DNA from 3 places in the Clostridium chromiireducens genome. Region 1 is predicted to be linked to each of the others. Evidence: predicted binding sites of a transcription regulator. Region 1 holds the regulator's gene; each other region holds the start of a gene.
The links. Region 1 encodes NrdR, which represses ribonucleotide reductase genes. Its sites were predicted from a motif close to CACNANATNTNGTG; they were not measured.

Region 1 (11,444 bases):
GGGGTTAATAAATATCAATGATACTTTTATAGGATCTGGGAAAATAGATAAAAAGGTATATGGTAAATTAACAGTGGAAGAAGCATTTGAGAAATCCTGTAATGATATATTTGCGGAAATAGGATCTAAAGTCGGATATGAAAAACTAATGGAGTATTCAAAATCATTAGGTTTATATGATAGAGTTTTAAATTTAAATAGTGGAATAGTAAATGAAGCTAAGGGAGTAAAACCTAGTGAAGAGTTAGGGATAAACAATATATCTATAGGACAATGTATGAATGTAACGCCAGTACAGATGTTGGGAGCAATAAATGCTATAACTAATAACGGAGTGTATGAAAAACCATATATAGTTGAAGGCATATTAGATAAGGACGATAACGCTGTAAAGGAATTTAAAACTGATCAGAAAAGAATATATAGTCAGACAACTGCTAAATTAATTAAAAATGCTATGAGGCAAGTGGTTATAAAGGGCACGGGTATAAAGGCATATGTTGGTGACCTGGATATAGGAGGTAAAACTGGTACTTCAACTGGCAGCGATGGTCAGACACATGGTTGGTTTGCGGGATTCTTTAGTGTAGGTGATAAGAATTATACAATGGTAGTATTCACTCCAGATATACCATCTTTAAATGGAACTGACAACGAAGACTTAGGCGGAGGAGATACAGCGGCACCAATATTTAAAGATATAGTTAAAAAATTAAATATGAGAGATTGATAGGCAATAATTTAATATAAATGACTTTTATGATGAGTTTATAAGTATGCGAAAAAAAATAAAGAAGTATAAGCAACTTTTATTAAATATAAACATATTATAATATCAAGCACTGCTATGGAGGAAAAAGGTGTTTATATTAAATAGCTTTATAGATTTGTTTCTAAATTCGTTTCTATTGACAGGATATGTGACAAACAGTAACACATTCCCTCTACCATTAGATGAAAGCGAAGAACAAATGTATTTGAAAAAATTTAAAGAAGGAGATAAGGCAGCAAAAAGTATCCTTATTGAAAGAAACCTAAGATTAGTTGCTCATATAGTAAAAAAATATTCATTTCCTAATAAGGATGTAGATGAACTAATATCCATTGGTACAGTTGGGTTAATAAAAGCTATCGATTCGTTTGATTCTAGTAAAGGTACTAGACTTGCTACTTATGCATCAAGATGTATTGAAAATGAAATTCTAATGCTCTTTAGAAATAATAAAAAGCAAAAAAGTGAAATTTATCTTCAAGATCCAATTGGAGTTGATAAAGAGGGTAATGAATTTTGTTTAATGGATATATTAAGCAGTGAAAAAGATTGCGTTTTAGAAAAGGTTGAGAGTAATTTACAAGTTAAAGCTTTATATAAAAAATTGATAGAATCATTAACTAAGAGAGAGAGTGCTATTTTGATAATGAGATATGGGCTGATAGATGGAAAGTGTAAGACGCAGCGTGAAATTGCAGTAAATTTAGGTATTTCCCGTTCGTATGTATCAAGAATAGAAAAGAAAGCATTGAAAAAATTAAAGAAGGAGTTATTTACAAGAAATTAATAAACATTCATTATATCAAGAATTTTTTTATATAATAAAAAAGTAATTTTTGAGAAGTGATAGTGATAAAGATAGAAATATTTTATTCATATAAAGAAATATTGACATACTTAGACGAAGGGTGCTATTTTTAATATAGCACCCTGTTTTTATGGAAGAGTATTAGTGATACTATGTCTTGAGAGAGCAATAGAAGAAATAAATAGGGAATAATAAGCAAAAAATCAAAAAAACTACATAAATAAAAGAGGAATTTTAGTAAATATGTTGAATATATTGCAATTAGTAGATTCTTTCTACTAAAGAAGGGAAAGGCTTAATTATGCAGCAAGATATAATTACATCCATAGACTTTGGCAGTAAGAAATTCTCTGCAACTATAGCAGTGAGAGGAAAAGAAAATTTAGATATTTTAGCAGTTAAATCTTGTAAATCAATAGGTATAGAAAAAGGAATGCTGATAGATAGTGAAAAATGTAAAGCCCATGTTTTAAATTTATTAAGTGAATTAGAGATAAAGACAGGTAAGAACGTTAAAGGAATAGCAATTGGAATATCTTCAAATAAAGTAAGAATAACAGAGACAACAGTTATTGTTGAATTAGATGAGGATAAGGTAAAGAGCCATGATATAATAAAAGCATTAAAAAAGGCTCAAAATAGTATTACTATAAGTAATGATGAATCTATAGTAGATATTTTAATAAATTTTTATATACTAGATGGCAAGGTGATACATAAAGATATACTTAATTGGAAAGCGAAAAGACTGGAGATTAACCTCACTTTAGTAATTGCAGAAAAAAAAGAGATTCAAAAATACTATGAAATTTTTAAGGATACCAAATATAATATAGATTCTATTAAGCTAAATATATTAGCTGGTAAACAAATATTTTTAAGTGAAAAAAATTCTATGGAGTATATTGCGCTAGTAGATATTGGTGCTGGAATTACTGAAATAGCAGTGTTTAATAATGGAATCCCTAAAAGTGTAAGTAGTATACCAGTAGGAGGAAATAATATTACCAATGATCTGGCTATTTGTGGAGAATTTTCTTTTTTAGAAGCCGATAATATAAAAAAAATTTATTCGAGTAATTACAAATCTTTGTATATAGATGATTCTCTTCCGGATGAAACTGAAATAGGAACTATTAAAGTATCCAGAAAATTGTTTTATGAAGTAGTAAATGCGAGGATAGAAGAAATATTAAGTCATATTAATATGAAATTAAAAAATACTGGTCATTATGATAGAATTTGTAGTATAATTCTATATGGGGATGGTATAAACTATTTTGAAGATATAGGCGAAATTATTCGTAAAATTTTTAAGATAAAAACCCAAGTTGTAAGAAAAAAAGATTTAGGAATAAAAAATCCAGAAAATATAACTTCTCTAGCTATAGCCAAGGAAGTATATGATAGATTAAATTTATTAGAGGATGCTATCATAGTTCCAACTAATAAAAGTAATGATAAAATTAATGAAAAAGAATGTTTACACAATATTGAAGTTGAAAATCATATTTTAAAAAAAATTAAAGTTTTTTTTGGTAAGATTTTTTAAGGGGAGGAATTGTTTTGTTAGATTTTGAGACAGATATGCAAGAATTAACCAATATTAAGGTAATTGGTTGTGGTGGCGGTGGAAGCAATGCCGTAAATAGAATGATCGTTGAAGGATTAAAAAATGTTGAATTTATTGCAATAAATACAGATAAGCAAGCATTAATGCTTTCTAATGCAAATCAAAAAATTCAAATAGGGGAAAAGTTAACAAAAGGTTTAGGAGCTGGAGCAAATCCTGAAATAGGGAAGAAAGCTGCTGAAGAAAGTAGAGAGGAAATAACAGCATCAATTAAAGGTGCAAATATGGTGTTTATTACTGCTGGAATGGGCGGAGGAACAGGTACTGGTGCGGCTCCAATTGTTGCCGAAATAGCTAAATCTATGGATATACTAACTGTTGGAGTAGTAACTAAACCATTTCCATTTGAGGGAAAAAGAAGAATGAGACACGCTGAAATGGGAATAGCAACATTAAAAGAAAAAGTTGATACATTAGTAATTATTCCTAATGAAAGATTACTAAACATGGCAGATAAGAAAACAACATTGCTGGACTCGTTTAAACTAGCTGATGAAGTTTTAAGACAAGGTGTTCAAGCAATTTCTGACTTAATTACAATAACAGGGGTAATTAATGCTGACTTTGCTGATATAAAAGCAGTAATGCTTAATAAGGGATTAGCTCATATGGGCGTTGGATTTGGTAAAGGTGATAACAGAACTCAAGATGCAGTTAAGCAAGCGATATCTTCTCCTCTTTTAGAGACATCAATAGATGGAGCAACAGATGTTATTATAAACTTTACTGGTGGTGCGGACCTTGGTGCTTTAGAAGTATATGATGCTGCAGATGTTGTTCGTGAAGCAGTTGACCCAGATGCAAATATAATTGTTGGAGCAGTAATTGATGAGACACTTACTGAAGAAATAAGAATTACAGTTATTGCGACAGGATTTGAAAGTGAAAATAATAGAATAGGAATGAATCAAATTATAGAAGAGCCTAAAAAGGTTCAAGCACAAGAACCAATAAAGAGAGAACCAGAAGTTGCTGTTGATGTAAAAGAACCAGAAATAAGCTCTAATAGTTATGAAGCTGATGATTTGGATATTCCAGTTTTCTTGAGAAGACAAAAAAGACATTAACATATAGATATTATTGTATTGTCTTAAAATAGTAAATTTAAATAGAATGAAATTTTGTTTTAGATACTAGAAATTTGCAAAAAAAGTTTCTTAAATATTATTTAAGTATAAATGATTGTATTTATTGTGCAATTATGTTACTTAAGTTTATTACAGAAGCTATAAGTAAATTTTTAGACTATTCAAAGTTACATTCTATTTTTTTGCGTCTAAATCATAAACAAATAAATAAATAAATAAATAAAAGAGCGTAATGAATATTTAGTTCAAGTTTCTGGTGATTTATGTAATATAGAAGAATATATTTTAAGTCATTAGGATGGTTTTAAATATAAAATGTAAACAAAAAAATAAAGTGTAAATATATGTAAAAAGTTTAATAAAAAAAACAAAATTATTTAATGTGATTGTGACAAATTTTTAAACTAATTAAGTATATAATAAATCCAGAAAGACTGGAGGAGTTACAATGGAAATTTATGCTGATGTTTTTATTTTTGAAAATTTTATAGTTAACTTCTTTTTGTTAAGTATAACAATGAAGTGTATAAGGCATAAATGTAAAATGGTTTCTTTAGTTATTTCAGGTTTTATCGGTGGTGTATATAGTTTAGTCTTGATAATTCCAAAACTTAATATAATAGCATCGTTACCTTGCGAATTATTAGTAGCTATAATAATGCTTAGAATGGTGTATGGAAAGACAAGCATCCTTAATATGATTAAATTATTACTTGTTTTTTTATTAATAACTTGTGCGCTAAGTGGAATTTGTTTTTTGTTTTCTTTAAGGCAAAATATATATTTGATTGGAAGTACATTTAAAATAGAAAAGTACTCCGTAAAATATATTATGCTAGGAATCATGATAATATATATTATTTTTAGTAGACTTATAGATCATATAAAAGACAAAATATTTACAAATGAATATATTTTTGAAATTGAATTTGAAGTGCAGGGCCAGCATTGTAAATTTAGAAGTTTTTTAGATACTGGAAATGAATTAAGGGAACCCATCACAAATCTTCCATGTATTCTAATTGAAGGAAATCTAATAAATCATCTGAACTTTAACGATAAAAATACATATAATATACTTTATAGTTCCATAGGGTATGGCGGTAGTCTTAAAGGTATCAGAGTTAATAATATAAAAATAAAAAATAAAAATTATTTACTTGAAAAAATCGATGCGATAATATGTCCATGTAAGGAGCGGTTGAGTAAAGAAGATGAATTCAACGCTTTATTATCAAGGGGAGTAGTGTGTGAGGGGGATGTTTATGGAAAAGTTAATTCTGCTGTTTAATAAATTGGTTTGTAAATTTAGGTTGTTTAGAAAAAAACTATATTATGTTGGAGGCAACGATGCATTGCCACCGCCATTATCAAAGGATGAAGAAGAAGATTTAGTAAATAAATTAAATGATGGCGATGAGAATATAAGAAGTATTTTAATCGAAAGGAATTTAAGACTAGTTGTTTATATCGCAAGAAAGTTTGAGAATACAGGAGTAAATGTAGAAGACCTGATATCAGTAGGTACTATAGGATTAATTAAAGCGGTGAATACTTTTAATCCGGAAAAAAAGATAAAACTTGCAACTTATGCATCTAGATGCATAGAAAATGAAATATTAATGTATCTACGAAGAAATAGTAAAATAAAGGCTGAAATTTCATTTTATGAACCGCTAAATATTGATTGGGATGGAAATGAACTTCTACTATCGGATATATTAGGAACTGAAAACGATACTGTATATAATTTGATTGAAGATGAAGTTGATAAACAATTATTAATTATGGCATTAAAGAGTTTGAATGATAGAGAAAAAGAAATTGTAAGGCTTAGATTTGGGTTGAATGGGACAAGAGAAAAGACTCAAAAAGAAGTAGCTGATATGCTTGGAATTTCTCAATCATATATATCAAGACTAGAAAAAAAAATAATTAAGAGATTGAAAAAAGAAATTAGTAGAATGATTTAGCTTGTCTTCAAGTATAAAAGTATTGCCTATCGGAGATAATGTTTAATGCAATGGATTATTACTTTCGAAGGGGTGAATACTTGTGATAATTAACAAAGTAGAAATATGTGGCGTTAATACTTCAAAACTCCCGATACTAAAAGAGAAAGAAAAGAAACAACTTTTTCTGCAGATGAAAGATGGAGATAAAAGTGCAAGAGAAACTTTTATAAAGGGAAATTTGAGATTAGTACTTAGTGTTATTCAGAGGTTTAACAATAGAGGAGAAAATATAGACGATTTATTTCAAGTTGGCTGTATTGGATTGATGAAATCAATAGATAACTTTGATTTATCGCAGAACGTTAAATTTTCAACTTATGCAGTTCCGATGATAATTGGAGAAATTAGAAGATACCTAAGAGATAATAATTCTATTAGGGTAAGCAGATCATTAAGAGATATTGCTTATAAAGCTTTAATAATGAGAGAAAAATTTATAAAGGATAATAATAAAGAACCAACAATCTCACAAATCGCAAAGGAACTTGAATTACCAAGAGAAGAAGTAGTGTTTGCATTAGATGCGATACAAGATCCGGTATCATTATTTGAACCAATTTACCATGATGGAGGAGATGCAATATATGTAATGGATCAAATAAGTGATGCTAAGAATACAGATGAACATTGGCTTGAGAATATTTCCATAAAAGAAGCAATGAAAAAACTCACAGATAGAGAAAAACTAATATTAAATTTAAGGTTCTTTAATGGTAGAACTCAGATGGAAGTTGCAGATGAAATTGGGATTTCGCAAGCGCAAGTCTCAAGATTAGAAAAGACAGCTTTAAAACATATGAGGAAGCATGTATAGAAGAGATTAATAATATTGTAATTGTGGGGGATAATTATGGAATTGGAACTACATTCACTGAATGCTATGAGAAATATGGAGGTAATAGATATATTAACAGGAACAAAAATAGGATTTATCAAAGACTTTAAAATAAGTAGTGAAGATAATAAGATTGTTGCTTTAATATTACCTGGAGAAATAAAATCATGGTTTGCTAAAGATGATGAAAAAGAAATCTTATGGAAAGATATAGTTAAAATAGGCACTGATGTTATATTGGTAAAAGCTAATGAAAAAGTAAGTGAAAACAATATATAGCCATATTTTAAAATTATATGTATAATGATTATAAGATTTTAATACACGAAAGCAAAGAGGTGAATGAAAGTATGAAATGTCCATTTTGCGGATTTGAAGAAAGTAAAGTTGTTGATTCAAGATCAACAGACGATAATACAACAATTCGAAGAAGAAGAGAATGCTTAAAATGTGCCAAACGATATACTACATACGAAAAAATAGAAGATTTTCCTATTTTAGTAATCAAAAAAGATCTGACTAGAGAAAATTTTAATAAAGAGAAAATTATTACTGGATTAATTATTGCATGCCAAAAAAGACCTGTGTCTAGAAAACAGATTGAAGATATAGCTTATGATATAGAGAAAACAATATCTAATAGTATGCTTACAGAGATACCATCAAAAGATATAGGAGAAATGGTTATGGCCAGACTAAAAGAGTTGGATGAAATATCATATGTAAGATTTGCATCAGTATACCGCCAGTTTAAGGATATAAATACTTTTTTAGAAGAAATAAAAAATCTCGTAACATAATTATACTATTGAGGATATTGAATAAATTCAATGTCCTTTTTATAATTGTTTAGATATAATATATAAAAATAATGAGGAATTCATATAGATTCCATTTAAATTAAATATCTTATGATATTGTTATATATAAGTTAAAATTTAGTTAATTAAGCTGATAAATGCTAAATAGAATGTTAAGATTAAGTAAGTAAAATGCTAAATAAATCATAAAAATATATCCATAGATATTGTTGATAATAAAGAAGAAAAATAAAATTTAAGTGGATACCTTAAGTGATAAGATAAATTTAGTGGAGGATTAAATATAGTGAATAAATTGGACTTAAAAGTATTAGATAAGCAAGAAGATTTTTTTATAATAAATGGTAAAGAATTTAATATTGGATTTACAAATGCAGAGAAGGAAAGAAGTTTTAACAGAAATACAGAAGAAGGTATAAAAGAGCTCAATTCATTAAAAGAGGAATTTGGAGCCAATGAAGTGATATACCTAAAACAAATTCATAGTGATAAAATATTAAATTATATAGAGAATGGAAAAAGTATTAAAGATGAAGAGGCAGACGCTATAATAACAAAGGAAAAAGGGATCATTATTGGTGTTTTTACAGCTGATTGTGTACCAATCATATTAGTTGATGATGAAAAAAAGGTCGCAGCCGCAATACATAGCGGATGGAGAGGAACCTATGAATCCATTACATTTAAAACAATAGAAAAAATGAAAAAAGAATTTAGTATTAATGTTAAAAATTTAAAAGCATATATTGGGCCTCATATTAGAAAGTGTTGTTATGAGGTTTCTGAGGAATTAAAGCTTAAATTTATAGAGAAGAAAACGGAAATTAAAAAAGAAGATTTGTTTTGTGGAAGAAATCTAAATTTGGAAGTCTGCATATTAGATGATTTAAAAAAAGCCGGAATTCAAGATGAAAATATTAATAGTATAGATTTATGTACGTACTGTAGTGAAGAAGTAAAATTACATTCATATAGGAAATCTCAAGGGTCTTATGGCAGGATGTTTTCTTTTATTATTTTACGTTAAGGGGGAAATTTAATATGGCAAAAGAAAAAATATTAATAGTTGATGATGAGGAACACATAATTGAATTGCTAAGATTTAATTTATTAAATGTTGGATATGATGTTTTTACAGCCAATAATGGGATAGATGCAGTAAAAATAGCTAAGGCAGAAAAGCCTAGTTTATTATTACTAGATTTAATGTTGCCTGGAATTGACGGGTTTGACGTTTGTAAAGAAATTAAAAGAAACAATGATATGAAAAACACATCAATAATAATGTTGACAGCAAAAGGAGAAGAGTTAGATAAAATACTTGGTCTAGAGCTTGGAGCAGATGATTATATAACAAAACCATTTTCTATTAGAGAATTACTTGCACGTGTAAAAGCAGTATTAAGAAGAACAAATTCATTTAATGAAGTGGAAGAAGATGTATTCACCTCACAAAACCTAAAGATAGATTTTGAAAGGCATGAAGTGTACATTAGCGATAAGAAAGTAGATTTAACACTTAAGGAATTTGAATTACTACAAATATTAATAAAAAATAAAGGGAAAATTCTTAAAAGAGAAACTTTGTTGGACAAGATTTGGGGCTATGAATATATAGGAGAAACAAGAACAGTGGATGTTCATATAAGATATTTAAGAAAGAAAATAGAGGAAGATGATAAAAATCCTAGATTTATAGAAACTATAAGGGGTGTGGGTTATAGATTTAACCCGGCAGAATAGCTATGAGGAACAAAATTTTAACTTCGGTTATTATAACTGTGATATTTGCAATATCTATTGTTGCCTGCTCTTTTATGATGTTAATTAATATGGAACAAACTAAGATTACAAAAGAAGAGCTTAAAAATATTAATTATCTAATTTATGAACTTAATGATGTAACAGATATTAGTAGAAATGATTATGAAGATCTAAAAAATATAAAAGACATAAAAATAAATGATGTTGAAGTTAGAATCACACTTATTGATAGTAACGGAGTTGTTTTGTATGATAATGAACAAAAAAGCAGCGAAAATCATAAAGACAGAATTGAAGTGAAAGAAGCTTTTGAAAAAGGCGAAGGATATTCAGAGCGATATAGTGATACTATTAAAGGAAATTTAATTTATTATGCAACTAGATTAAGTGATAATTATGTAATCAGAAGTTCTGTCAGTATAAACACAATAACTTTGCTGCAAAAAGAAAATATCAAATATAGTTTAGGGATACTAATGCTGGTTTTACCATTTTCTTTATTTCTATCTTTAAGGCTTGTTAAGAAAATTATTGATCCAGTAAAAGAGTTAGAAAGTGTAACACTAAAAATGACTCATGGCGATTACAAGATACGAGCAAATATTGAAACTCATGATGAGCTAGGTATTTTAGGAAATAGTTTTAATAATATGGCTGATCAATTGCAAATAAAAATTCGAGAAGTAATTGATAAACAAAATAAAATTGAGTCAATATTAAAAAGCATGGAAAATGGTGTTGTTGCTGTTGATAATCATAATAGAGTAATTTCCATTAACCCTCGTGCTGAGGCGTTACTTGAAATAAGGAAAAATATTGTTGGTGAATACTTGCTAGATCATATTAATGATTATGATATAAGTAAATTTTTAATGAAGGATGAAGAGTCTGATAAGGAAATAAAATTACTTCATCCATTTGAACGGGATTATAAGATAAAAAAATCTGATATGTTTGATGGTGTAGAGAACATAGGAAAGGTTATAATATTTCAAGATATAACTGATATAAATAGAGTTGAGCTTATGAGAAGTCAATTTGTTGCTAATGTATCCCATGAATTAAAAACACCATTAACATCCATTAAGGGATTTGCAGAAACTTTAAAATTTGTAAAGGATGATGAGACAAGGGAAAAGTTTTTGGATATTATCGACAAGGAAGCTGAACGTTTATCAAGACTTATTAATGATATATTAGTATTATCAAATATAGAAAGTAATTTGGTTATTGACATGAAAGAATTTGAACCAAGTCTTGTAATTGAAGAAGTAATTAATATGATGAGAAAAACTGCAATAAATAAGAATATTAAGTTAGAGTTTATTAATAATAATAGTAAACATATTTTGGGTGATAAAGATAAATTCTATCAATTGGTTTTAAATTTAATCGAGAATGCCATAAAATATTCTAAGGATGGTTCCGGCTGTGTAGAAGTGACTAGTTATACCAAAGATGAATACTATTGCCTAAGAATAAAAGATAATGGCATAGGAATACCAGAAGAAGACATCTCAAGAATTTTTGAGAGATTCTATAGAGTGGATAAGTCGAGAAAAAAAGGCGGAACAGGTCTTGGTTTGGCTATTGTAAAACATATTGTTAAAATATTTAATGGAGAAATCAATGTTAAAAGTAAGCTAAGTGAAGGAACAATTTTTGAAGTAAAAATTCCATATATGTAAGAAATAATGCGTAAAGTGTA
Region 2 (11,444 bases), on a different contig from region 1:
ATTAGAAGAGGTATACTTGGTAAGATATTAGGCATAGGTTATGGAAATGCTGCTCAAATGGTTTCTAGATTAAATAATTATGGAATAACAAAAGAAGAATTTACTAATGCTATAAAAGAGGTAGAAAAACAATTGGAAGTAGGTAAGAAATAAATGGATTTAAAAGATATAAAAACTCAGGAGTTAGTTAAAAAATATAATTTCAAATTTTCGAAGAGTCTGGGGCAGAATTTTTTAGTTGATGATTCAGTACTTAATGATATAGTTAGCGGAGCAGAAGTAAATAATGAGGATTTCATTATAGAAATTGGTCCAGGAGTAGGAACTTTAACAGCGCAATTATTAATGAAGGCTAAAAAAGTAACTTCAATTGAATTAGATAATGATTTAATACCAATACTTCAACAAGAATTAGGCGAAAATAAAAATTTTGAGTTAATACATAAAGACGCACTTAAAGTTGATTTTAATGAACTCATAGGTGAAGAGAAGAGTGTTAAGCTTGTGGCTAATCTGCCGTATTACGTAACTACCCCTATAATAGTTAAACTTTTGAAAGGTGGATATAACTTTAAATCTCTAACTATTATGATACAAAAGGAAGTTGCAGAAAGAATGAATGCTGAACCAGATTGCAAAGACTATGGATCATTATCTGTTTTAGTTCAATATTATTGCAATACAAGTATAATAAGAAGAGTACCTCCAACTTGCTTTATACCAAGACCAAAGGTGGAATCAATAGTAATAAGATTAGATAGATTAGATGAGCCTAGAGTAAAAACTAAAGATATAAGTTTTATGTTTGAGCTAGTGAGAGCCGGATTCAATATGAGAAGAAAGACTTTATGGAATGCTGCAAAGACACTCCATGTAAATAAAGAAAAATTGGAAGACGCGTTTAAAAGGTCGGGAATTGATCCTAAGAGAAGAGCTGAGACTTTGTCATTAGAGGAATTTGGGTTATTGGCGGATTCTTTATATGATATAAAGCTTTAATTCAAAAAGATTGAGGTATTATCTTTAGAATGTAATTGAATCATAATACTAAATATTCCGCATATACTATATGGAATAAATATATGCGGAGGGAATATAAGGTTTGGCACATAATAAATTGTATAGAAATTTCATAATATTACAAGAAGATGAAAGAGGATACTCTCATTCTAATGATAAAACCTTATCTGGGTATGCTAAGGTTGAAGCAAAAGGAGATAAATGTAAAGTATCTTTTTATGCTCAAAATCTTAAGCCAGAAGATAACTATTCAATGGTACTTATCTGTTGCAAAAGAGACTCAAAACAATTAATTGATTTAGGGCCTTTAGCAATAAATGAAGTTGGAAAAGGAGATACCAGCAAGGAGTATTATGTAAATAACATAGCTGGACTTGGAATATCTTATGATAAAATATCAGGTGCTGCCATTTGCAGAGTGAAGGATAATGAAACAGATTTCATAATGCATGGATTTATGAATGGAGAAGAGTCTGCTGATAATTGGAGAAAATTTAAATTTATAAAGACAGATTCCAAAAAGTATATTAATAAGACAGATTTAGAAGTAAAAAAGAAGGATATTTCTAATTCTAGTATAGTCAGTGTATCGGCGGTAAATATCCTAGATTCTAATTCTGAGAAAGTTAAATTACAAGCTGAAGTAGTTGAACGCAAAAATAGTGAAAATACAGTTCAAAACAAAGGTGATATAGAGTCAGTGGATATAACAAAAGATAATTCTATGGTGGAAATTAGAAATACTGAAATTAATGAAAATATAGACGATGTAATAGATACTTCTTATGAAGAGAGACATAAAAATAAAGATTATAAGAAATATGATAAATGCGATAAACATGATAAATCTGATGAACATGATAAGTATAGCAAATGTGATGATTGTGAAAAACATGAAAAATATGATAAATGTGATGAACACGAAAAGAATCATAAACATGATGTGAGTAATGAGTACGGTAACCATCAAAAGTGCGATAAATATGATATTTATGGTAAGAGTGATGATGTGGAAGATATTATTAACAAATTATCTAAAAAATTAGAGACTTATGACGGTATAATTGATGCAAAAATAAATTACAATCATGATGATATTGTAGTCTATGGTTTTATAAAGGACGAGAAAGATTGTAATTGTGAGTGGAAGAAATTTAAGTTAGAAAAGAAGTGTAGAAGCGAGAATCAGGACTTTATTAATACTCCAAGTAATTCTAGGAGATTACAAGAAAACTTTGTCTTAGATAAGTTAACCGGAATAAATGATTCAGGAAGAAAAGATATAATAGATTTTGATGAATATGAAAATGAAATTAAAAAAATAGAGCCAATGGGACCAGCAGGAGAAAAGGGACCAATGGGACCAGCAGGAGAAAAGGGACCAATGGGATCAGCAGGAGAAAAGGGACCAATGGGACCAGCAGGAGAAAAGGGACCAATGGGATCAGCAGGAGAAAAGGGACCAATGGGACCAGCAGGAGAAAAGGGACCAATGGGACCAGCAGGAGAAAAGGGACCAATGGGATCAGCAGGAGAAAAGGGACCAATGGGATCAGCAGGAGATAAGGGACCAATGGGACCAGCAGGAGATAAGGGGCCAATGGGACCAATGGGAGATAAGGGGCCAATGGGGCCAATGGGACCAATGGGACAAACAGGGCCGATGAATACAGAATGCCAAACTAAAACAATCCATCTAATAATGAAACAGCCAGAAGTAGTAAAGGAAAAAGAAAAATGCCATTCAGACAAAAAGGAAAAATGCCATTCAGGCAAAAAGGAAAAATGCCAAGCGGAGAAGGAAAAAATAACTTTAATTAATGTAGGGGCAACCACAAGCAAAAAAGAAACAATAAATCCATGTGGTTGTAATCAACTAGATCTAAGCGATGTAGAACCAGTAAACTTAAATAATAATCAACAATCAACAACAAATAAAGGGTTTAATATTACTGGAGAAGTTACTCTATATTTTGAGAAACTTGCAAAAGGATTTCAACCTTACAATGGTAATTTAGCTGATATAAATCATTGCAAGTGGTATAAAATCAATGTAAATAGCATAGAGGATTTGTCTGATGATTCAAACTATAATCAATATACCTTAGCATATTATCCAATGTTGAATTACTATCCTTATATCAGTAAATCAGGTCACTTCTTATTGGGGTATAAAGGTAATAGAAATGGAGAGATTCAGTATATTGTATATGCTATACCAGGAAGCAAGGAAAAGAATGATCAACCATATGGCGGAAGAACAGGTTTTGTAACATGGACTAACGATAATAATGGCAGAGGATATTGGCTAATGTTCTACGATTTTAAAAACTCTTCCATTGTAATACCAACAAAATAAGGTAATATTCATATGAATAAAAAGCAATTAATCGTTACGTCAATATTGTTATCATTAATGTTGATACTAGCTATAACGCAAGGATTCTTCAAAGAAAACTTTGAACAGGTAATTCTCATGGATCAGGGTATAAGTGGATTTAAGGAATACAAAATTTATAAGGATAAATACACTGTATCATTTCCTAGTGAATGGTCTGTAACAGAAAAAGAAGGTAAAGAAGACCAATATGTAAGTTATAGATTGGATTTCAAAGACAAGAATAGTAAGATTACTGGTTCATTACAAGTAATAAATACTAATGAAGATTTAAATGTATTTGCAGAAAATGATTTAAATAATCAATATCTAGAGTATTATAACTCGGAAGTGATGCCTTTTAAGAATCCGAATAATTCTGGAGTGCTAGTACAGTATGAAACATCTGTAAAAAATGGGTACGAATTTAAAAATGAATGTTATTATTTGAATTTAGGAGAAGGTAAAACAGTAAAAATATTATTTAATCTTAAAACTAAAGATTATAAAGATAATGTGAAAACTATTATTAATACGATTATTTCGAGTATTAAGACATCTTAGAGGGGGAGTATAATTAAATTTAATTTGTATTTATACTTTCATATGTAAGTTTAGTTAATAATCACGTATAAGAAAAACTTACAATACTTTATTTGATGTAAAACATAAAGTTATTTAAAAGTTATATTTAAAACTTTTAAATATATAAATTAAATTTGCCAAGGATAAGTATAAGTATTATAATTTAAGTATTAAGGAGAGGCGCAGATTAGCTTCTCCTTGATACTTATTTGACGTTTGGGGGAGAAAAATGAGGATAGTATTATTTGAGATATTTGGGATACAAGTAAAAAGTTATGGACTAATGATAGCAATCGGTATAATAGTCGCGGCAGCATTATTTATAAATAAAGGGAAAAAGAAAGGCTTCGATGAAGATTCCCTATTAAACTTAATTATTTTTGCTGTACTAGGCGGAATGCTTGGAGGGAAAGGGCTATTTATATTAACTGAAATAAAAGATATTATTAAAGAACCAAGTATATTACTTAATTTTGGATATGGTTTTGTAGTTTATGGTGCGATTGCTGGTGGGGCCTTAGCTATGTATTTATATTCTAAGAAAAAAGGTTGGAATATAGCTGAAATGCTAGATATGACTGTTCCAGGACTTGCAATAGCACAAGGATTTGGAAGAATAGGATGCTTTTTTGCAGGGTGTTGTTATGGAGCTGAAACCTCATTGCCAATAGGCGTTGCATTTCCTAAAGGATCTCTTGCGCCAGCAGGTGTACATTTGCACCCAACACAAATTTATTCTTCAATTTTTGATTTTTCATTAGGATTTCTGCTATTATATTATAGTAGAAAAGAGAGACAAACTGGTAAAGTCACGGGATTATATTTAATAATATATAGTATAGGAAGATTTTTAGTTGAGTTTTTAAGAGATGATCCAAGAGGGAATGTTGGCATTCTTTCAACATCTCAATTTATTGCAATATTTACTTTAGTGCTTGGATTTATGGTTTTTAATAATGGCAAGATTTTTAAAGGAGCGAAGAAAAATATTGAAGAATAATAAGTTTTTAATTGTTTTATCTATATTATTATGCATAGGTACAATGTTATCAGGATGTACTTTTATTAATGATATGGAAGTTAAAATGAATCTTAAAAATGAACAATTTGAATACATAAAGCAGAATAAGGTAGATAAAATTGTTATACAAAATGTAAGAGATAGTGGATTTAGGTTTGTTGTGACAGATAGTAAGGCAATAGAAGATATTTATAAACTTTTATCAGAAGGTAGCGAAGTTTCAAAAAAGAGTTCCCTTGATCCAGACTATATTTTTGAAATATATATCGGAGAGGAAGTAAAAAAATATCAATATGTAGTTGGCGCTAATGAACGTGGTGCAGGAAATTTTTATGATGATAATAAAGCTTTTTCAGTACCAAAGAATTTAGAAAATACTATAATGCAGAACTTATCATTTATAAGAAAACCAAGAGATTTTGAATATATATACTATCAATCAATATTAAAGGTTATTGAGAGTAAAAAAAATAATTTAGCTGGCGGGAATAAGGTTGGGGTAGATATAGGTAGCGACACAGACTGTTTAAAATATATATTCTCTGTAGATTTAGAAGAATTTAAGAAGAACTTAAATGAAGTATTACCTGATATTAACATTGTTAATAATAACTATGAAGACTTTGATACAATAATTAAAGTTAAGAATAGAGGATATAATAGCACAACTTTTAAAACATTAATAACTATAGATGATAAAAAGAATAAATCATTTGAAAATTATTATATATCAGCAGAATATAATTATAAGGATTGGGACATTAAAATAAGTGAACCAAATAAAGTACCACAAGATTGGTAAGGAATTAAGGAGGACGTGCGATGAGTTGCGAAGATTGTAAGAGTAAGGATACCTGTAAGTCTAAAGGAGAAGGGTGTAAAGAAGAAAGCCTAAAATTAGCTTCTAGATATGGAAGTATTAAAAATATCATAGGAGTTATAAGTGGAAAAGGTGGAGTAGGTAAGTCAACTGTCACAGGAATAATGGCAGCAATGTTGGCCAAAAAAGGATATAAAGTAGGTGTGTTGGATGCAGATATTACAGGGCCATCTATGCCAAGATTCTTCGGGATTAATAATAAGAGAGCAAAAATAATTCCGTTAGAGAATGATATGGTAAAATTTGAACCAGTAGAAACAGATAGTGGAATAAAGATAATTTCAATGAACCTTTTAACAGCTGTGGAAGATGAGCCAGTTATTTGGAGGGGACCAGTGATTACAGGAGTATTGAAGCAAATGTTTGTAGAAACTAATTGGGGTGAACTTGATTATTTGCTAATCGATATGCCGCCAGGAACTGGAGATATAGCTTTAACAGTTATGCAGGAGTTTCCAATAAATGAAATAGTAATAGTTTCAACTCCTCAAGATATGGTATCTATGATTGTTAAAAAAGTAGTTATAATGGCTCAAAAAATAGGTGTAAAGATTAAAGGCGTCGTAGAAAATATGGCGTATATAAATTGTCCTGATTGTGACAAGAAGATAAGAGTGTTTAGTAGAAAATCTTCAGAAGAAAATGCTGATTATTTAGGGATTCCATTGATAGGTGAATTACCTATTAATATTGACCTTACAGAAGCGCTAGAAGAAGGAAGAGCTGAAGAATATGTTAAAGAAGATCCTTTATATGCATTGATCTTTGAAGGGTTATATTAAGTTAAATGATTACGAGTTTTAATTATTATTTAAAAATATTCTGATATACATACATAACTTATATTTCTTGGGAAATAATAAGTTATGTAATTTTATATTAGAGGAGATGAAGTAATTATGACACCAAAAGTAGATAAAGATACATGCATAGCATGTGGATTATGTCCTTCTATATGTCCAGAATGTTTTCAAATGGAAGATGATGGTAAAGCTGGAGCTGTAGTTGATGAAGTTCCAGAAGGTTGCGTTGATGAAGCAAAAGAAGCAGAAGAAAGCTGTCCAGTAGATGCAATTGCAATAGAAGAGTAGAATTTAATTGCAAAACAGGATAACAGAGGAACTCTAAAATAGAATTTGTATATTGTATAAAGATGGGATTGATTTTGTTTTTCACAACATCAATCCTATCTTTATTTATTAATAAATTAAGTAAAGACATATAATCTACTTAATTTGTCTGATAATTATAAACAGTCAATTGAGTTATATATATTAGATTTACTACTCTTATTATGGTTTGTTGTATAATTTTGACCAGTTTTATTTAAGTTTATTGTATGATGAGGAATAGACATATAGGGTAAGTTATTTATGGGAATAGTATATATATCATCATTACTATTTATTATGGTAGCATCTCTATAAGTTAAATCTAATATGAAATCCTTCATTAAAATACATCCTTTCAATAAGTTTAATTTTTTATATTATTCACATATACAAATATAAGTATTCACATAAAGGATTTTTTAAATAAAAAAGACGAGCTTTTAATCTCGTTCTTTTTATAAATTAATCAATTTTTTCAACAATGAATCCTACGAGTCCTGGACCGGTATGAACTCCTAGAGCAGGTCCTATTGAGCCACCTAAAGTACATTCTACTATATTAGGAAGATGTTTTATAGTATCATAAAGCATCTCAGCCTTATCAGGAGCGTTTCCATCTAAAATCCAAACTTTACACTTACTAATTGATAGGTGCTCTGATAATAAACTTGTTAAACGAGATATGCATTGCTTTATTCCTCTGGCCTTGCAAACTGTATGATATATTCCATCGCTACCCACAGTTATAATAGGCTTAAGGTTTAAAGCATCAGCTATTGTTCCAGAAACCTTGCCTATTCTACCACCCTTAATTAAATATTCCAATGTGTCTATTGTGAAAAATACATCTATCTTATCTCTAAAAACTGGTAATTTATTTATAATATAATCAAAAGATTTGCCTTCTTTAATTAAATTTGCCGTTTCAATAACCATAGCTCCTTCTGACATAGTTAAAGTCATAGAGTCAAACACGAAGGTTTTTATATCAGAAACATTATCAGCTGCAAGCCTTGCGGAATTATAGGAGCCAGAAAGATTGCTTGATATAGTAATTATAATTGCATGAGTAAATCCTTTAGATTTTACCTCTTCTAGAGCTGCTGTGAATTTTTCAACACTAGGTAAAGAAGTTGTTGGAATTTCTCTAGGTAAAGATTCATAAAGCATTGTAGGAGTTATATCTATACCATCATCGTACTCTCTGTCTGAAAAAATAATTTTAAATGGTATTATTTTAATATTATTTTTTTGTGCAAAATCAGTATTTAAATCAGAAGCACTATCTGTTATTAATGCAATCTTATCCATTTTAGTTCCTCCTAAAATATATTATCTTAATTTAATTATAGCACCATTTGTAAAAAATGTATTTTTTTATTAGTGTGTGCAGATTATTTTGTATAAACAATAAATTTTTAATATAAAATAAAAGAAGAGAATTACATAGAATATAGTAAGAGACAACATTAGAAGATATTCATAATAAGTCAACTATAGAAAAGTTGCAAAAATCAGCCTAATCGAAAGATAATTGGATATAACTTGGGATAATTAAAATCTAGTAGCTTAAAAATAAAAAATTAGAAGTATTGCTAAGGAATATCTTATACAGTATAATAATACGGTAGTAATTATACTATATATTGTGCCATGGAGGGAATAATAATGCTATATGTTGTGAAACGCGACGGGAGAGAGGTTGAATTCAATTCAGACAAAATAGCCCAAGCAATTAAAGGATCAGCTAATGAAATCGGTTTAAATTTAAGAGAAAGTCAGGTATTAGATACTGTACATAAAGTTATCACATATATTGAATCAGAGTATAAAAGAACGATAACTGTGGAACAGATACAAAATTTTGTAGAAGAAGCATTAAAGGATGAGGGACACAAAGATATAGCAGTAGCTTATTCATCATACAGAAGAGAGAGAACAAAGGTAAGAGAAATAAAATCAGATTTAATGAGAGCTATAAGGCAAATTGGAATTGAAACTGATAGAGATAACGCAAATGTAGGGAATAATTTTAGTTCTAAACTATTGAGAATCGCATCTGAATCAAATAAGTGGAATACCTTAGCTATAATGCCAAAGAATTTGGCAAGGGCGCATGAAACAGGTGATTTATATTATCATGATCTAGATAGCTACAATTTAACTGTAAATTGTTTGCATATTCCAACTAAGGAAATTTTGGAAAATGGATTTAACACTGGATATGGAACAATTAATGCTCCTAGAAGAATAGAAACAGCTGCTGAATTATCATGTATATTATTACAATCAACTCAAAATGATATGTTTGGTGGGCAATCGCATCCAGATTTTGATAATGATATGGCTATATTTGTAGATCCTACTAGAGATGAAATTAGAAAAGAATTAGAAGAATTAGAAATACCAGAAAATAAAATAGAACAGCTAATTGAAAAAAAAGTGAGAAAAAAAGTTCAACAAGCCATGCAAGGTGTTGTATATAATCTTAACACAATGCATTCACGAGCAGGTTCACAAGTTCCATTCAGTTCTATTAATATTGGATTACCTACAAGTGAAGATGCGGCACTTGTATGCGAAGTTTTCCTTTTAGAATATGAAAAGGGATTAGGAAAAGGAGAACAGCCTATTTTCCCTAACATAATATTTAGAGTTAAGGAAGGCGTTAATAGGGAAGAAAATGATCCATATTTCTACTTATACAAATTAGCGTGTAGAGTAGCATCAAAGAGAATGAATCCGACATTTATGAATATTGATGCAGATTTTAACAAGGAATATTATGACCAAGGGTATGTTCCTGCAACAATGGGATGTAGAACGTATCTTATGAAAAATATTAATGGTGAGCCAGGTTGCAAAGGTAGAGGAAACATAGCACCAACAACTCTTAATCTCCCAAGAATAGGGCTCCAGGCTAAAGGTGATATAAATAAATTCTTTGAAATACTAGATTCTAGAATGGAATTAGCTAAGGAATCTTTGATGCATAGATATGAAGTGCTAAAAGGCTTAAGAGTTAAAGACTTACCTTTTGTCGCAGGTCAAGGACTTATGAAGGGTGCTGAGAATTTAGGGCCTGATGATTCTATTGAACCAATATTAAAGCAAGGCACTTGGGGGATTGGATTTATAGGAATAGCTGAGACCTTAGTAGCTTTAATTGGTAAACATCATGGTGAAGATAGTGAAGCAAGGGCTTTAGGGGTAAGAATTATTGAACATATAAGACAGTACTGTGACAGACTTACAGAAGAATATAAATTAAACTGGAGCTGTTATGCTACTCCGGCAGAAGGTCTTTCAGGTAAATTTATAAAGCAAGATCAAAAGATATTTGGAATAATAAAAGGTGTAACAGATAAAGAATATTACACAAATAGTTATCATGTACCAGTATCACATCCAATATCTATTAAAGAAAAGATTGATATTGAAGCTCCATATCACAAATTGTGTAATGGAGGTCACATTAGTTACTTAGAGGTTGATGATACACCAGATGCAGAAACAGTAATGGATATAATAAATTATGCATATAAGAATACAAATATAAGCTATGTCGGGGTTAATTTCCATATAAGATATTGTAGAGAATGTGGAACTTATCTTCATAATAATGAAAATAAATGTCCAAAATGCGCAAGTCAAGATATACAAGGAATATCAAGAGTTACAGGATATTTAAGTTTAGACGAAAGATTTGGCGCAGGAAAGTACCATGAAAGAGAAGATAGAATATCTCATACAGGAGATCATGGACATCATTATTAATATATAATTAATAATCTATAGACTATGTTAAGATGAAAGTAAATTTAAGTTACTTAAGCATTTTAACATAGTTTTTTATATTTACGCATGAAAATTTAATATATATGACATGTAAGTAAAATATTGAAACTATGGATGTAACTATTTGGTATAAAATCTAAATAAAAGGCGTAAATTTGTTAGAAGAGTAAAAGTTTGATTTCTTGAAGTATTGCAATATTTGAAAAAAAACTTGCAATAATAGGTGTAATTTCATATTAAATCAGTTGTTTTTTAAAATAACGTGAAGGAGAGAGTGTAATACGCTGCAAAAAAAGAAAATAAATCTTGTGCAAATTTGCTTATCTATGATATTATAAATATACATGAAAATGTTAATTTATTAAAAATATTGCTTTAAGCTATAAGTTAAATAATATATAATGGGGGGATTGCAATGGCAGTTAGTAATTTAAAAACTAACAAAAAAGTTTCTATAGTAGATACTACTCTTAGAGATGGTGAGCAAACAGCAGGGGTAGTTTTTGCTAATGAAGAAAAAATAGTAATAGCACAAATGCTAAGTGACTTAGGTGTTGATCAATTAGAAGTGGGAATTCCAACAATGGGTGGGGACGAAAAGAAGGCTATAAAAGAAATTGTAAAAAGAAATTTAAAATCTAGCATTATGGC
Region 3 (11,444 bases), on a different contig from region 1:
ACAAAATTTTATACATTATCGTATTGGGCAAACTCCATTTGCACATTCCTTATCAATTATTTCATGTTCTTCATCATCATCAAGTTCTGCTAATAATTCATAGTCGATTGGTTTAATATTTTTTATACGCGCGTCATAATCTTCTTTTGTTGTAGATTCATAAGGTAGAAGAGGGTAGGTTTCATCCATTAATGGTAAGAACGTTATTCCAACTACATACTCAAAGTTCTCATACAACCAATTTGCAACAGCGTCCCATTCATCATCTTTTACATGTACAGTAATTGACGTATTATGATCGGTCCAATTTAACATTGATAATTTATATAGTTCGAGTTGTTCTATAGCTCCAACATCATATTTTGTTTTACCTTCAGGAGCTTTTATTGGGAACTCTATAACTTTTGTTGTACAATTCTCATCAGGTTGACCATTCTCATTAAAAATAGGGTAACATTTTAGTTTATCTATCATTTTATATAGAGGATCAGATGTAGAAATTCTAACTCTTCTAATATAATAATTTGAGTGGGAATAGTGTATACCAGAACTTACACATGGTAGAGTAGAAAGGGATCCCTCAGGCTTTATTGTAGTCATAAGCTCAGGTGTCGAAATTCCAAGTTCTGTACAATATCTTATACCTTCACTTCTAACTACATTTCTTAAATTATTAAGTAACGGACCTAGTTCGTCATAATTCATGTTAAGTTTGTTAACCATATCCATCATACCAGTCAATGAAATTCCGATAATTCTATCTGATTGCATTACTTCATTCCAGTCTGGTAATTCAACATCAACTAAAGTCATTCTAATAGCCACTCTTGTAGATAATTTTATTATTTCTTCTAAATGTTTAATATCTAATCTATTATTCTCATCCACAAAAGTTACTAAGTTATTTGTAGATAAGTTACAACATTGATGAGAATTAAGGAGGATTTCGCCGCATGGGTTACACCCTTTAAACGTAGCTTTTCTCTTTTTAGCCTCACTTGCATTAATAAATCCTGGTTCGCCGTTTATTTTTATTGAATTTAATATTTCTTTTATCTTATCTAAAGATGGTTTTTCTTTATATAAAACAGAATTATTACTCATTTTTCGATGAGAAACTTCTAAGTTCTCAATCCAATTTCCATCAACTATTTTATAAAGGTTGCTTTTAGCATTGATAACATCATTATCATCTTCATCGCAAATAATCATCATCGCACTTCGTCTAACACCGCCAGAAACCACATTTTCACTAATTATAGTTGATATATCAAGGACATCTATTGATTTTAAGCTGCCATCTGTAAGTCTATCAAAAACTTTGTTAATCTTTTCAAACATTCTCTTAAGCGATTTGTGGCCAGAAGCTCTTCCGCCAAATCTTTTTAGTCGCTCACCTTCAGGTCTAACATAGCTATAATCAAGTATTATTTTTTTGATATTTATATATTCTTTAGATGTAACTAAATTAAAATAAGTTTCTAATGCATTACACCAGCCTTCTTTACTATCGCCAATTTTTATAGTTGCACGGGAAGAATCATTTTTATCCAAAATAAGCTTAGTATTCTCCATGTATTCTTTAGGCATATATTTATGAACATCCTTGGAATACTCGCCTCCTAGAGATACTTTTCTTATTATAGGCATATTAGAAATTAATTCTTTGTCAATTCTAACACCTACACCTGAGCCAACCATAAGAAGGTAAAATACATCAACAAAATCATGAAATTTTTCAATCATTGTGAAGGAGCAGTTATAGTTTGAAAGCGGATATTCTTTTACAATATCTGTTCCTCCCATATAAAGAGTTCTTCCAGAAGTAAAAGTTCTTAAATTAAACAAATTATCAAATAGAAGTTCAGCCTCCCTTACTTCATCTTGCCAGTTTATGTTTAATCCATTTTTCTTTTTGAAATTTATGCCAAGTTCAATATTATATTCTGTTGTCCTAAGAACAGTTTCAAACCAATTTTCTCTTCTTTTTTTATCTTCTAAATATCTTGAGTAAGTTCTTAAATAAACAAATTCACCTATATTGCTTAAGGGATTATTTTTTGCTTCACTATATTTGTTTAAAAATGCTTCTGATAATATTACATTCATATATATTCCTCCAGTTTTGCTGTATAAGGTCCTAAAAATTACTTATGTATCCTATTATTATTTCTAGTTATAATATCTGCAAATAAAAAAGATACTATTATTTTAATATATTTAAACCAAAAACACAATATCTTGTGTTGATAAAATGACGAAATACTATATATAGGTTTGTCCTACTTCTTTTTGATACTATTCAATTGTATATATTATATCAGTCCTTTGAGTTCACATTTTATAATAGGTAAGCCACATAGAATGATGGCTTCGAAAGAAATTCTATTATTAATTGTTTAGAATTAAATATAAGGGGAAAATAGTTATGAATTTAAATAATTTTAGAGAATCAAGGGTAATTAATGTATATCATATTTAATCAGATTAAATTTTTCTTTTGGCAAAACTGAAAATAATTATCAATTCTATTGACAAAGTAAATGAACTTTGCATATAATAAACGTATGAATAGATATTCATATGTTCAAGCGAAGAGGTGACGAGTGTGGAAAATAATAATATTGAAATTTGTAATTGCACGATAATTCATGAAGATATAGTTAATAAAGTTAAGCAATCCATACCTGAAGAGGAGACTCTTTATGATTTAGCTGATTTATTTAAAGTTCTTGGTGATTCAACAAGAATAAAAATATTATGTGCACTATTTGAAGCGGAAATGTGCGTTTGTGATATAGCAGCACTTTTTGGAATGACTCAATCAGCTATTTCACATCAGCTAAGAGTTTTGAAACAAGCAAGACTCGTAAAATACAAAAAGAATGGTAAAGTAGTCTATTATTCATTAGATGATGAACATGTTAAGAGTATTTTTGATCAGGGGTTGATTCATATATCAGAGAAAAAATAGTTTGATTGGGGGAATAAATTATGGCAAGTAATATAAAAATAGCTAGCAGTCCTGTTAAAGCTCAATTATCGAATAAAAATAATGTACGAAAAATAAAAAAAGAATTTATTTTAGAAGGACTTGGATGTGCAAACTGCGCAGCTAAAATAGATCAAAAAGTAAATGAATTAGAAGGAATTAATTCCGCCAATGTAAATTTTCTTACTAAAACTTTAACATTAGAGATAAAAGAAATTACAGGGATAGAAGAATTAATAAAAGTTGTTACTAATATTGTAACAAGTATTGAACCCCATGTTAAAGTAAAAGAAAAAGTAATAGAAAAATCTTTAAGAAAAGAGATTTTACTTGAAGGATTATGTTGTGGCAACTGTGCTGCTAAAATTGAAAGAGAATCAAATACTATAGATGGTGTGAAATCAGCATTAGTAGATTTTATATCAACAAAACTAATTATAGAAATAGAAGATTCTTCAAAACAAAATGCTATTATAGATAATATTAAAGGTTTAGTTAAAAGAATTGAACCTGATGTAAAAGTAGTTGTTATTGACGATAAAAATAATTCATTAAAAAGCAAAGAGGAAGAAGCAGAAGAAGAGAATAATAAGAGTGAAATAATTAGATTTGCTATTGGTGCTTTGATTTTTGGAGTAGCAACTGCTATGAAGTTTCCAAGTGTAATAGAACTAGTATTGTATTTGATAAGTTATGTACTCATAGGAGGAGAAGTAGTTTTAGGCGCTTTAAGAAATATACGCAGAGGTCAAGTGTTTGATGAAAATTTCTTAATGAGTATAGCAACAATTGGTGCATTTGCAATAGGTGAATATCCAGAGGGTGTTGCTGTTATGCTTTTCTATCAAATAGGAGAAATGTTCCAAGATATGGCGGTTAATCGTTCAAGAAAATCTATTTCAGCTCTGATGGATATTAGACCAGACTTCGCTAACTTGAAAATAAATGATGAGATTAAAAATGTAGATCCAGAAGAAGTTAAGATAGGTGATGTTATAATAGTTAAACCAGGTGAGAAAGTTCCTTTAGATGGTAAAATAATTGAAGGAAATTCTATGGTTGATACTGCTGCATTAACAGGTGAGTCAGTTCCTAGAAAAGTAGGAGTTGGAGATAGTATTTTAAGTGGAGTTATTAATAAAAACGGACTTTTAACAATAGAAGTAGAAAAAGAATTTGGAGATTCTACAGTTGCAAAGATACTAGATTTAGTTCAAAATGCAAGCAGTAAAAAAGCTCCAACAGAAAACTTTATAACAAAGTTTGCAAGATATTATACTCCAGCTGTTGTTTTTGCAGCTTTGGCACTAGCAGCAATTCCACCACTTGTAATTGATGGCGCAACATTTTCTGAATGGGTTTATAGAGCATTAGCATTTTTAGTAGTATCTTGTCCTTGTGCTTTAGTTGTATCTATACCTCTTGGTTTCTTTGGAGGAATAGGCGGAGCGTCAAAAAATGGAATATTAGTTAAGGGTGGAAATTATCTTGAAGCTTTAAATGATGTTGAAATGGTTGTATTTGATAAAACTGGAACACTTACTAAAGGTATATTTAAAGTGACAGAAATAAAACCAGAAAATAATATTTCAGAAGATGAACTTGTAGCTTGTGCGGCTTATGCAGAAAATTATTCTAACCATCCAATAGCAACTTCTATATTAAGAGCTTATGGAAGCGAAATAATCAGAGATAAAATAAAAGACTATGAAGAAATATCAGGTCATGGAGTTAAAGTTATTCTGGACGGTAAAGAAGTACTGGCTGGTAATTATAAATTAATGAATAAAGAAAATATAACTTATAAGCAAGTAGAAACTATTGGTACTGTGGTGCATGTTGCTATAGATAAAAAATATGCAGGATATATAGTTATTTCTGATGAGGTAAAAGAAGATTCAGTAAAAGCAATAAAAGCATTAAAAGATATTGGAGTTAAGAAGACAGTTATGCTCACAGGTGATAATAAAACTGTTGGAACTAAAATTGCTAAAGAATTAGGATTAGATGAAGTTCATGCTGAATTATTACCAGACCAAAAAGTAGAAAGACTTGAAGTTTTATTTAAAGAAAAATCACCTAAAGGTAAGATAGTATTTGTAGGAGATGGAATAAATGATGCTCCAGTTTTAGCTAGAGCTGATATTGGAATAGCGATGGGTGGTGTTGGTTCAGATGCTGCAATTGAAGCGGCCGATGTTGTTATAATGACAGATGAACCTTCAAAAATTGCTTCAGCTATAAAGATAGCAAAGAAAACAAGAAGCATAGTAATGCAAAATATAGTTTTTGCTTTAGGTGTTAAGGTTATAATATTAGTTCTTGTAGCCTTTGGACTTGGAACTATGTGGGAAGCAGTATTTGGAGATGTTGGAGTAGCACTACTTGCAGTATTAAATGCTATGAGAGCCATGAAGGTAGAGAACATGTAAATATTCTAAAAAATGCAGTCATATTTTTTATGGCTGCATTTTTTATTAGAAGGTATATGATTAATTCTATAAATAAAAAAAGTAAAAATGCAAACAATATGAACTAAGAACTTCTACTATAAAAAACTAATGTACATAGGAGGAAAAAAGTGAAAAGTAAACTAAAGTGTATTATATTTATTTTTTTTAGCTTGTTAATTACTTCAATAATTAATGAGAATAACAATTGTATTTTTGCGGCAGAGAATAAGCCTTGCTCGGAAAATGATTGTAGTGTTGATGAAAATAAAAAAATAATATATCTAACATTTGATGATGGACCTAGCTATAAGGTTACTAATAAAGTATTGGATATATTAAAAGATAATGAAGTAAATGCAACTTTCTTTTTAATTGGCAATCAAATTGAAGGCAAGGAAGACGTAGTAAAAAGGATATATGATGAGGGAAATAGTATAGGACTTCATACTTATACTCATAATTTCAGAAGAATTTATTGTGATGAAGATAAATTTATTCAAGAGATGATTGATTGTCGAAGTGAAATACAGAAGGTAGTTGGAATTTCACCAAATATTATTAGATTTCCGGGTGGAAGCTGTAAGCATTTAAGTAAAAGTTATTTAAATAAATTACACGAGAATGATTTTAGGGTATATGACTGGGATTTGGATAATTGTGATGGATTAAACCCGCAGGATTCTCCATATAACTTATACAGAAAAGCTATAAAGGGAAGCGATAAGATGAATAATATTATTTTATTGATGCATTGCACAGATATGAACAGAAATACATGCCAAGCACTTCCAAAAATAATAAAATTTTATAAAAATAGTGGATATGAATTTAAAACTATTACTGAAGATACAGCAGAATTATATTTTCCATTAAAAAATAAATAATTATGTTGTTTATGGTTGATTAAAATAATAATATAATAAATAGAAAAAGATAGCATTAATGGGTTATATCCTGGTATAATGCTATCTTTTTTGAATTATAGTTGATAAAATATATAAATTGAATGGCTAAAATTAATTTTGTAAATTAACAAAATACTATAGATAAAAACAAGCCCAAAAATAGATGGCTTAAGCCATCTATCTTTAGAAATTACCAATTAACTTAAAGGAGTTAAATATAACTTAAGTGGAATAATTCTTTTAATGGGGAAGGTTATGTTTCACTTGAATTATTGACAAAAGAATGTATATATATACAATTAGTAGTATGTGAGGTGGAAATTTAAATGAGAAAAAATAAAAAAAATTTATGTTTATTACTAGCGTTTCTGTGTACATTATTTTTAGTCTCATGTGGAAATAATAGTAAGCTTGTTGAAGAAGAAAATTTAAAGATACATTATATTGACGTTGGACAAGGTGATTCAGAATTAATACAGATTGATGGAAAGAATATTTTAATTGATGCAGGTACGAGTGATAAAAAAGCTTTAAATTACCTGAAATCAATTGGAATTACTTCATTAGACTATGTTATAGCAACCCATCCTCATGAAGATCATATTGGAAGTATGGACGATGTTATTAACAATTGCAACGTTAGAACATTTTACGCTCCAAAGGTCACAGCGACTACTAAAACCTATGAAAATATGGTAAAGGCGTTAAAGTCAAAGAATTTAAAAATAAATGTACCTAAAGTTGGGGATGAGCTTAATGTAGGAAAAGCTACTTTAACATTTTTAGCGCCTAATAGCAGTAAATACGAAGATATGAATAATTATTCTATTGTTATTAAATTAAAATATGGTAATAAAAACTTTATATTTATGGGGGATGCAGAGGATGTCTCAGAAAAAGAGATATTAGGAAAGCAATTAGATATCAGAGCAGACGTTTTAAAAGTTGGACATCATGGGAGTAATTCATCAACTACACAAGCATTTCTTGATCAAGTTAATCCAAAGTATGCAATTATAAGTTGTGAAAAAGGAAATGATTATGGTCATCCTCATAAAGAAACAATAGATAGACTTAAAGGAAAAAACATTAATGTGTTTAGAACAGATTTACAAGGAACGATAATAGCAACTTCAGATGGTAAGGAAATAAAGTTTAATGTAAATCCTGTAGATAAAAAATCTGATATACCAGGAAGGGAAAATCAAAAATCTGGCAAGAAGGAAAACTAAAAAAGAACACAAAGTTATAATATATGAGACTAATATAAGCATAAACAATAATTCCATATGATGAATAATAAAAATAAGTATAGTTCATATCCAACTTCTATTGAATATGAACTATACAGAAAAATTATTTTATAAATATTAATTTAAGTCTAAACTAAATTATAGTAAAAATCTCCATTATTTAATCCAAGCGCCATTAGATCCTACACTATAACTACCAATTTTGGTATTAGCCGCCATTGAACCATCAGAATATAAATAATAATATTTCCCACCATCTAGTATCCATCCAGTCTGCATATTTCCATCCGATCCGAGATGGTACCATTTTGAAAGATTTCTATCGAAGAACCACTGACTCTTTAATGGTATGCCTATAGAATCATTATATTGCCATCTTCCGTTTAATAAGACCCACTGATTTGTTTTTACCGTTATTGTTGGCATTGGTGTATTAGTATTTCCGGAATTTGCATTCGTATTAGTGTTGTTTGTACTAGAGTTAGCTCTAGTTATATTTAAGGTGTATGTTTTTTTATTATTTTCATTATCTTCAATCGTTATTTTTATTTCATTTTTGCCCTTATTTAAACTTACTGACTTTTTAAATTTATCATCCTCATCAACTGTAGTTCCATCTATTTTAACATCGTAATCATCATATTCATCACTATCACAATCTGGCTTTGCTGTTATTTTGATTTCTTTCACTGAATCAGAGACATTTACATTATAAGTTGTAGTGCTTTTTGAAAAATTTAAAGTTCCATCACTTAAAGAAATACTTTTTAGATATACATTATCATTATCGTCGTCATCATCTGAAGATGAACTTGATGTACATTTAACTTTAATTTTATATTCACTAACTTTTTTTGATGTATCACTATATTTTATATTTGAGCCTGGATCTTCGCTGTATGTTCTAATTGTAAGTGTTGTTGAATTTGATGATAAATCAATAGAACTACTTATTTTTATTCCTTTAGAAGAACTTGATGTTCCTTTAAATACTCTAATAAGACTTGAATTAACACCATCTGCGCTTATCTTAACTTTCTTTGATGAAGTCTTAGCATAATAAGTATCACCTGAAACGAAATCATTATCATCTATTTCATGTTTACTTTTATAATCATCGTCACTATAAGTTTTTATTGTATTACTTCCAGAAGAGGTTTTTAATTTAACACTTGTCAAATCACCTGTTGATGCATAAGCTTTTGTAGTCATTAAATTTAAGCTTGTCACAGGTACAACGGCACTAAAGGCGCTGACTGTAAGAGCTATTGCAATAATTTTTTTTACACTTTTTTTCATTTAATTTTCCCCCCTAATAATAAATGACACATTTGTTAAATAAGTATCATGGGTTTTATCTTACCATAACATTTAATGCCATATCTTAATATAATCTTAAATTATCATTAAATTTTTCCAATTTATTTTTAAGTTTTTTACAAAATTTATATTTAAATAATTCATATTATTTCAGATTTTAGTTCTGGATCAATTTTTTTGAAATCATCAAGAGGATGCTTTTTTGTTTTTCTTTAACTAAGTTGGTTCAATTTAATCAACCATTAAATCAACCTTATGGTTGATTACAACACATAGGATTAAAGAGTATTATATTCTCAGAGGTGAAAATTATGGAAGCAATTTTAAAAGTTAAAAATTTAAAGAAGTATTATAAAGAAAATAAAGCTGTTAATGGATTAAGTTTTGATTTATATGAGGGAGAAATATTAGGTTTATTAGGACCGAATGGTGCTGGAAAAAGTACTACTATAAATATTCTTTCTACAATACTAAAACATGATGAAGGAGAAATTAAATTCTTTGGACGAGATATACAAGAAAATAGAAAGTGGATTAAATCACAGCTTGGTATTGTACCACAAGAACTAGCTATATTTGAAGATATCCCTGCATATAAGAATGTTGAATTCTTTACATCTTTATATGGATTAAGTGGTAAAGTACTAAGAAAAGCAGTTTTAGAAGCATTAAGTATGGTAGGGTTAGAAGATAAAAAGGACATTAAACCAATAACTTTTTCTGGTGGTATGAAACGAAGACTTAATATAGCTTGTGCAATAGCTCATAAGCCCAAAATTTTAATATTAGACGAACCTACTGTGGGAATTGATCCTCAATCAAGAAATCATATCCTACAATCAATTAAAAAGTTAAGAGAAGGTGGAACAACTATTATATATACAACTCATTATATGGAAGAAGTTGAAGAAATAGCTGATAGAGTAGTAATAATGGATAGCGGAACTAAGATAGCAGAGGGAACTCTAGCTGAACTTATGGAAAGTTATAGGAATACAAGAATGTATAAGATATATATCGATTCAACTTCTTTCCAGTATGTGGATAAAAATAAATTTAAGTATGACTTTTTTTATGAGATTGAAGGAATTCAAAAAGTAGTATTTACGGATAATTGTTTTAGTATAACAACTATAAAAGAAATAGAAAATCTAGATAAAATAATTTTAAGTCTAGTAGATAGAAATCTTAAAATAAGCCATATAACAAGCGAAGAAGGAAACTTAGAGATGATATTTCTTAAATTAACAGGAAAAAAATTAAGGGATTAGGGGCGAAAAAGATGATTTTATGGAGACTTATTAAACAAGATTTCAGAAATCTAATTACAACACCGGTTATTGTAACTGTTTGTGTAATATATCCATGGCTATTGATTGGTATGTTTGGCTTTATTCTTTCTAGTCTATATGGGGGAGACGGTGTTACGTCTTATGACTTTTATGGAGTAACCATGATGATGTATTTAATCATTTCATCAGTTACAATAACTCCAAATACTTTTATGGAGAATAAATTAAGACAAGGAAATATTAGAATAGCTTATGCTCCAGTATCAAGGATATCAATATATATGTCTAAGATAATAAGTTCATATCTATTTATGGGGATTAGCTTTTCAATTCATATGCTGATAATGAATTATTTTAATATTGTTAATTTTGGTGGTAGTAACTTTATATATATACTAGTGTTATTCATGGTGTTTCTTTTTTTTACAGTCACAGTTGGCGGAGCGGTTTGTGTGATTCTTAAAACTGAGGAGTTAACCAATATGGTTCTTTCTAATGTAGCAAGTATATTGGCACTGCTATCAGGTATATTTTTTCCGGTAGATAGTTTAGGGAAAGTTGTTAGTGATTTATCGAATTTATCTCCAATGAAGTGGATTTTAAATTCAGCTTTCAATGTGATTTATGATAAGAGTTTTGAAAATTACATAATTATAATTTGGGGATTAATCTTATTATCAATAATAAGCATTATAGTTATGCATGTAAACTATAAACCAGAGGACTATATATAGGCCTAAATTCTATATTGGAGATAGAATTTGGATCTGAGAGAGAAGGATTAAGTGTTTTAAACTTTATATATTCAAAAGTTTTTTATATATCAAGAGGAGAGAATATAAATGATAAATATTATAAAAGGAATTTTATATAGAATGATAAATAATAAATCATACCTGGTAATGCCCATTGTAATAACACCAATAATTATTGCAATTGCAATATATTTTTCAAGCAGTTTTGTTGCCAAATATAATATAGGAGTTATCGGAGATTACAGCGCTAATCTTAATAGTGATGAGGTAAATATTACAAGACTTGAAAATAAAGTACCTCTTTCAGATTTAGTAAAAAATAAGTATGAGGCAGTAATATCTTTTGAAAATGGAAAAGTGATAGTTGATACAATAAAAGGTGATAATTTTAAAAGTAAGATAGAGCGATTGGCAAATGGAGAAAGAATTACTAATGAAGATAGTGAGAAGAGGGGCGTAGTATCTAATATAGTT

Region 2: the regulator NrdR is predicted to act here: its motif matches at 8,633-8,646, upstream of D2A34_RS25285 (anaerobic ribonucleoside triphosphate reductase).
Region 3: the regulator NrdR is predicted to act here: its motif matches at 2,233-2,246, upstream of nrdJ (ribonucleoside-triphosphate reductase, adenosylcobalamin-dependent).

What each region holds. Positions count from the first base shown of each region.
Region 1 is NZ_QXDJ01000002.1:507,179-518,622, forward strand. It holds gene D2A34_RS07600 (penicillin-binding transpeptidase domain-containing protein) at 1-730, shown strand, start outside; gene sigK (RNA polymerase sporulation sigma factor SigK) at 861-1,559, shown strand; gene D2A34_RS07610 (cell division FtsA domain-containing protein) at 1,882-3,132, shown strand; gene ftsZ (cell division protein FtsZ) at 3,147-4,280, shown strand; gene D2A34_RS07620 (sigma-E processing peptidase SpoIIGA) at 4,750-5,592, shown strand; gene sigE (RNA polymerase sporulation sigma factor SigE) at 5,567-6,274, shown strand; gene sigG (RNA polymerase sporulation sigma factor SigG) at 6,357-7,130, shown strand; gene D2A34_RS07635 (YlmC/YmxH family sporulation protein) at 7,167-7,430, shown strand; gene nrdR (transcriptional regulator NrdR) at 7,502-7,951, shown strand; gene pgeF (peptidoglycan editing factor PgeF) at 8,259-8,999, shown strand; gene D2A34_RS07650 (winged helix-turn-helix domain-containing protein) at 9,014-9,715, shown strand; gene D2A34_RS07655 (sensor histidine kinase) at 9,718-11,424, shown strand.
Region 2 is NZ_QXDJ01000010.1:66,710-78,153, forward strand. It holds gene rnmV (ribonuclease M5) at 1-153, shown strand, start outside; gene rsmA (16S rRNA (adenine(1518)-N(6)/adenine(1519)-N(6))-dimethyltransferase RsmA) at 154-999, shown strand; gene D2A34_RS27085 (collagen-like protein) at 1,103-3,379, shown strand; gene D2A34_RS25250 (hypothetical protein) at 3,392-3,961, shown strand; gene D2A34_RS25255 (prolipoprotein diacylglyceryl transferase) at 4,212-4,982, shown strand; gene D2A34_RS25260 (YhfM domain-containing protein) at 4,972-5,805, shown strand; gene D2A34_RS25265 (Mrp/NBP35 family ATP-binding protein) at 5,826-6,665, shown strand; gene D2A34_RS25270 (ferredoxin) at 6,783-6,974, shown strand; gene D2A34_RS25275 (hypothetical protein) at 7,130-7,336, opposite strand; gene D2A34_RS25280 (DegV family protein) at 7,458-8,306, opposite strand; gene D2A34_RS25285 (anaerobic ribonucleoside triphosphate reductase) at 8,664-10,772, shown strand; gene nifV (homocitrate synthase) at 11,209-11,444, shown strand, end outside.
Region 3 is NZ_QXDJ01000003.1:36,050-47,493, forward strand. It holds gene nrdJ (ribonucleoside-triphosphate reductase, adenosylcobalamin-dependent) at 16-2,109, opposite strand; gene D2A34_RS11475 (ArsR/SmtB family transcription factor) at 2,609-2,974, shown strand; gene D2A34_RS11480 (heavy metal translocating P-type ATPase) at 2,995-5,424, shown strand; gene D2A34_RS11485 (polysaccharide deacetylase family protein) at 5,655-6,329, shown strand; gene D2A34_RS11490 (ComEC/Rec2 family competence protein) at 6,677-7,582, shown strand; gene D2A34_RS11495 (cadherin-like beta sandwich domain-containing protein) at 7,760-8,902, opposite strand; gene D2A34_RS11500 (ABC transporter ATP-binding protein) at 9,235-10,194, shown strand; gene D2A34_RS11505 (ABC transporter permease) at 10,206-10,949, shown strand; gene D2A34_RS11510 (ABC transporter permease) at 11,058-11,444, shown strand, end outside.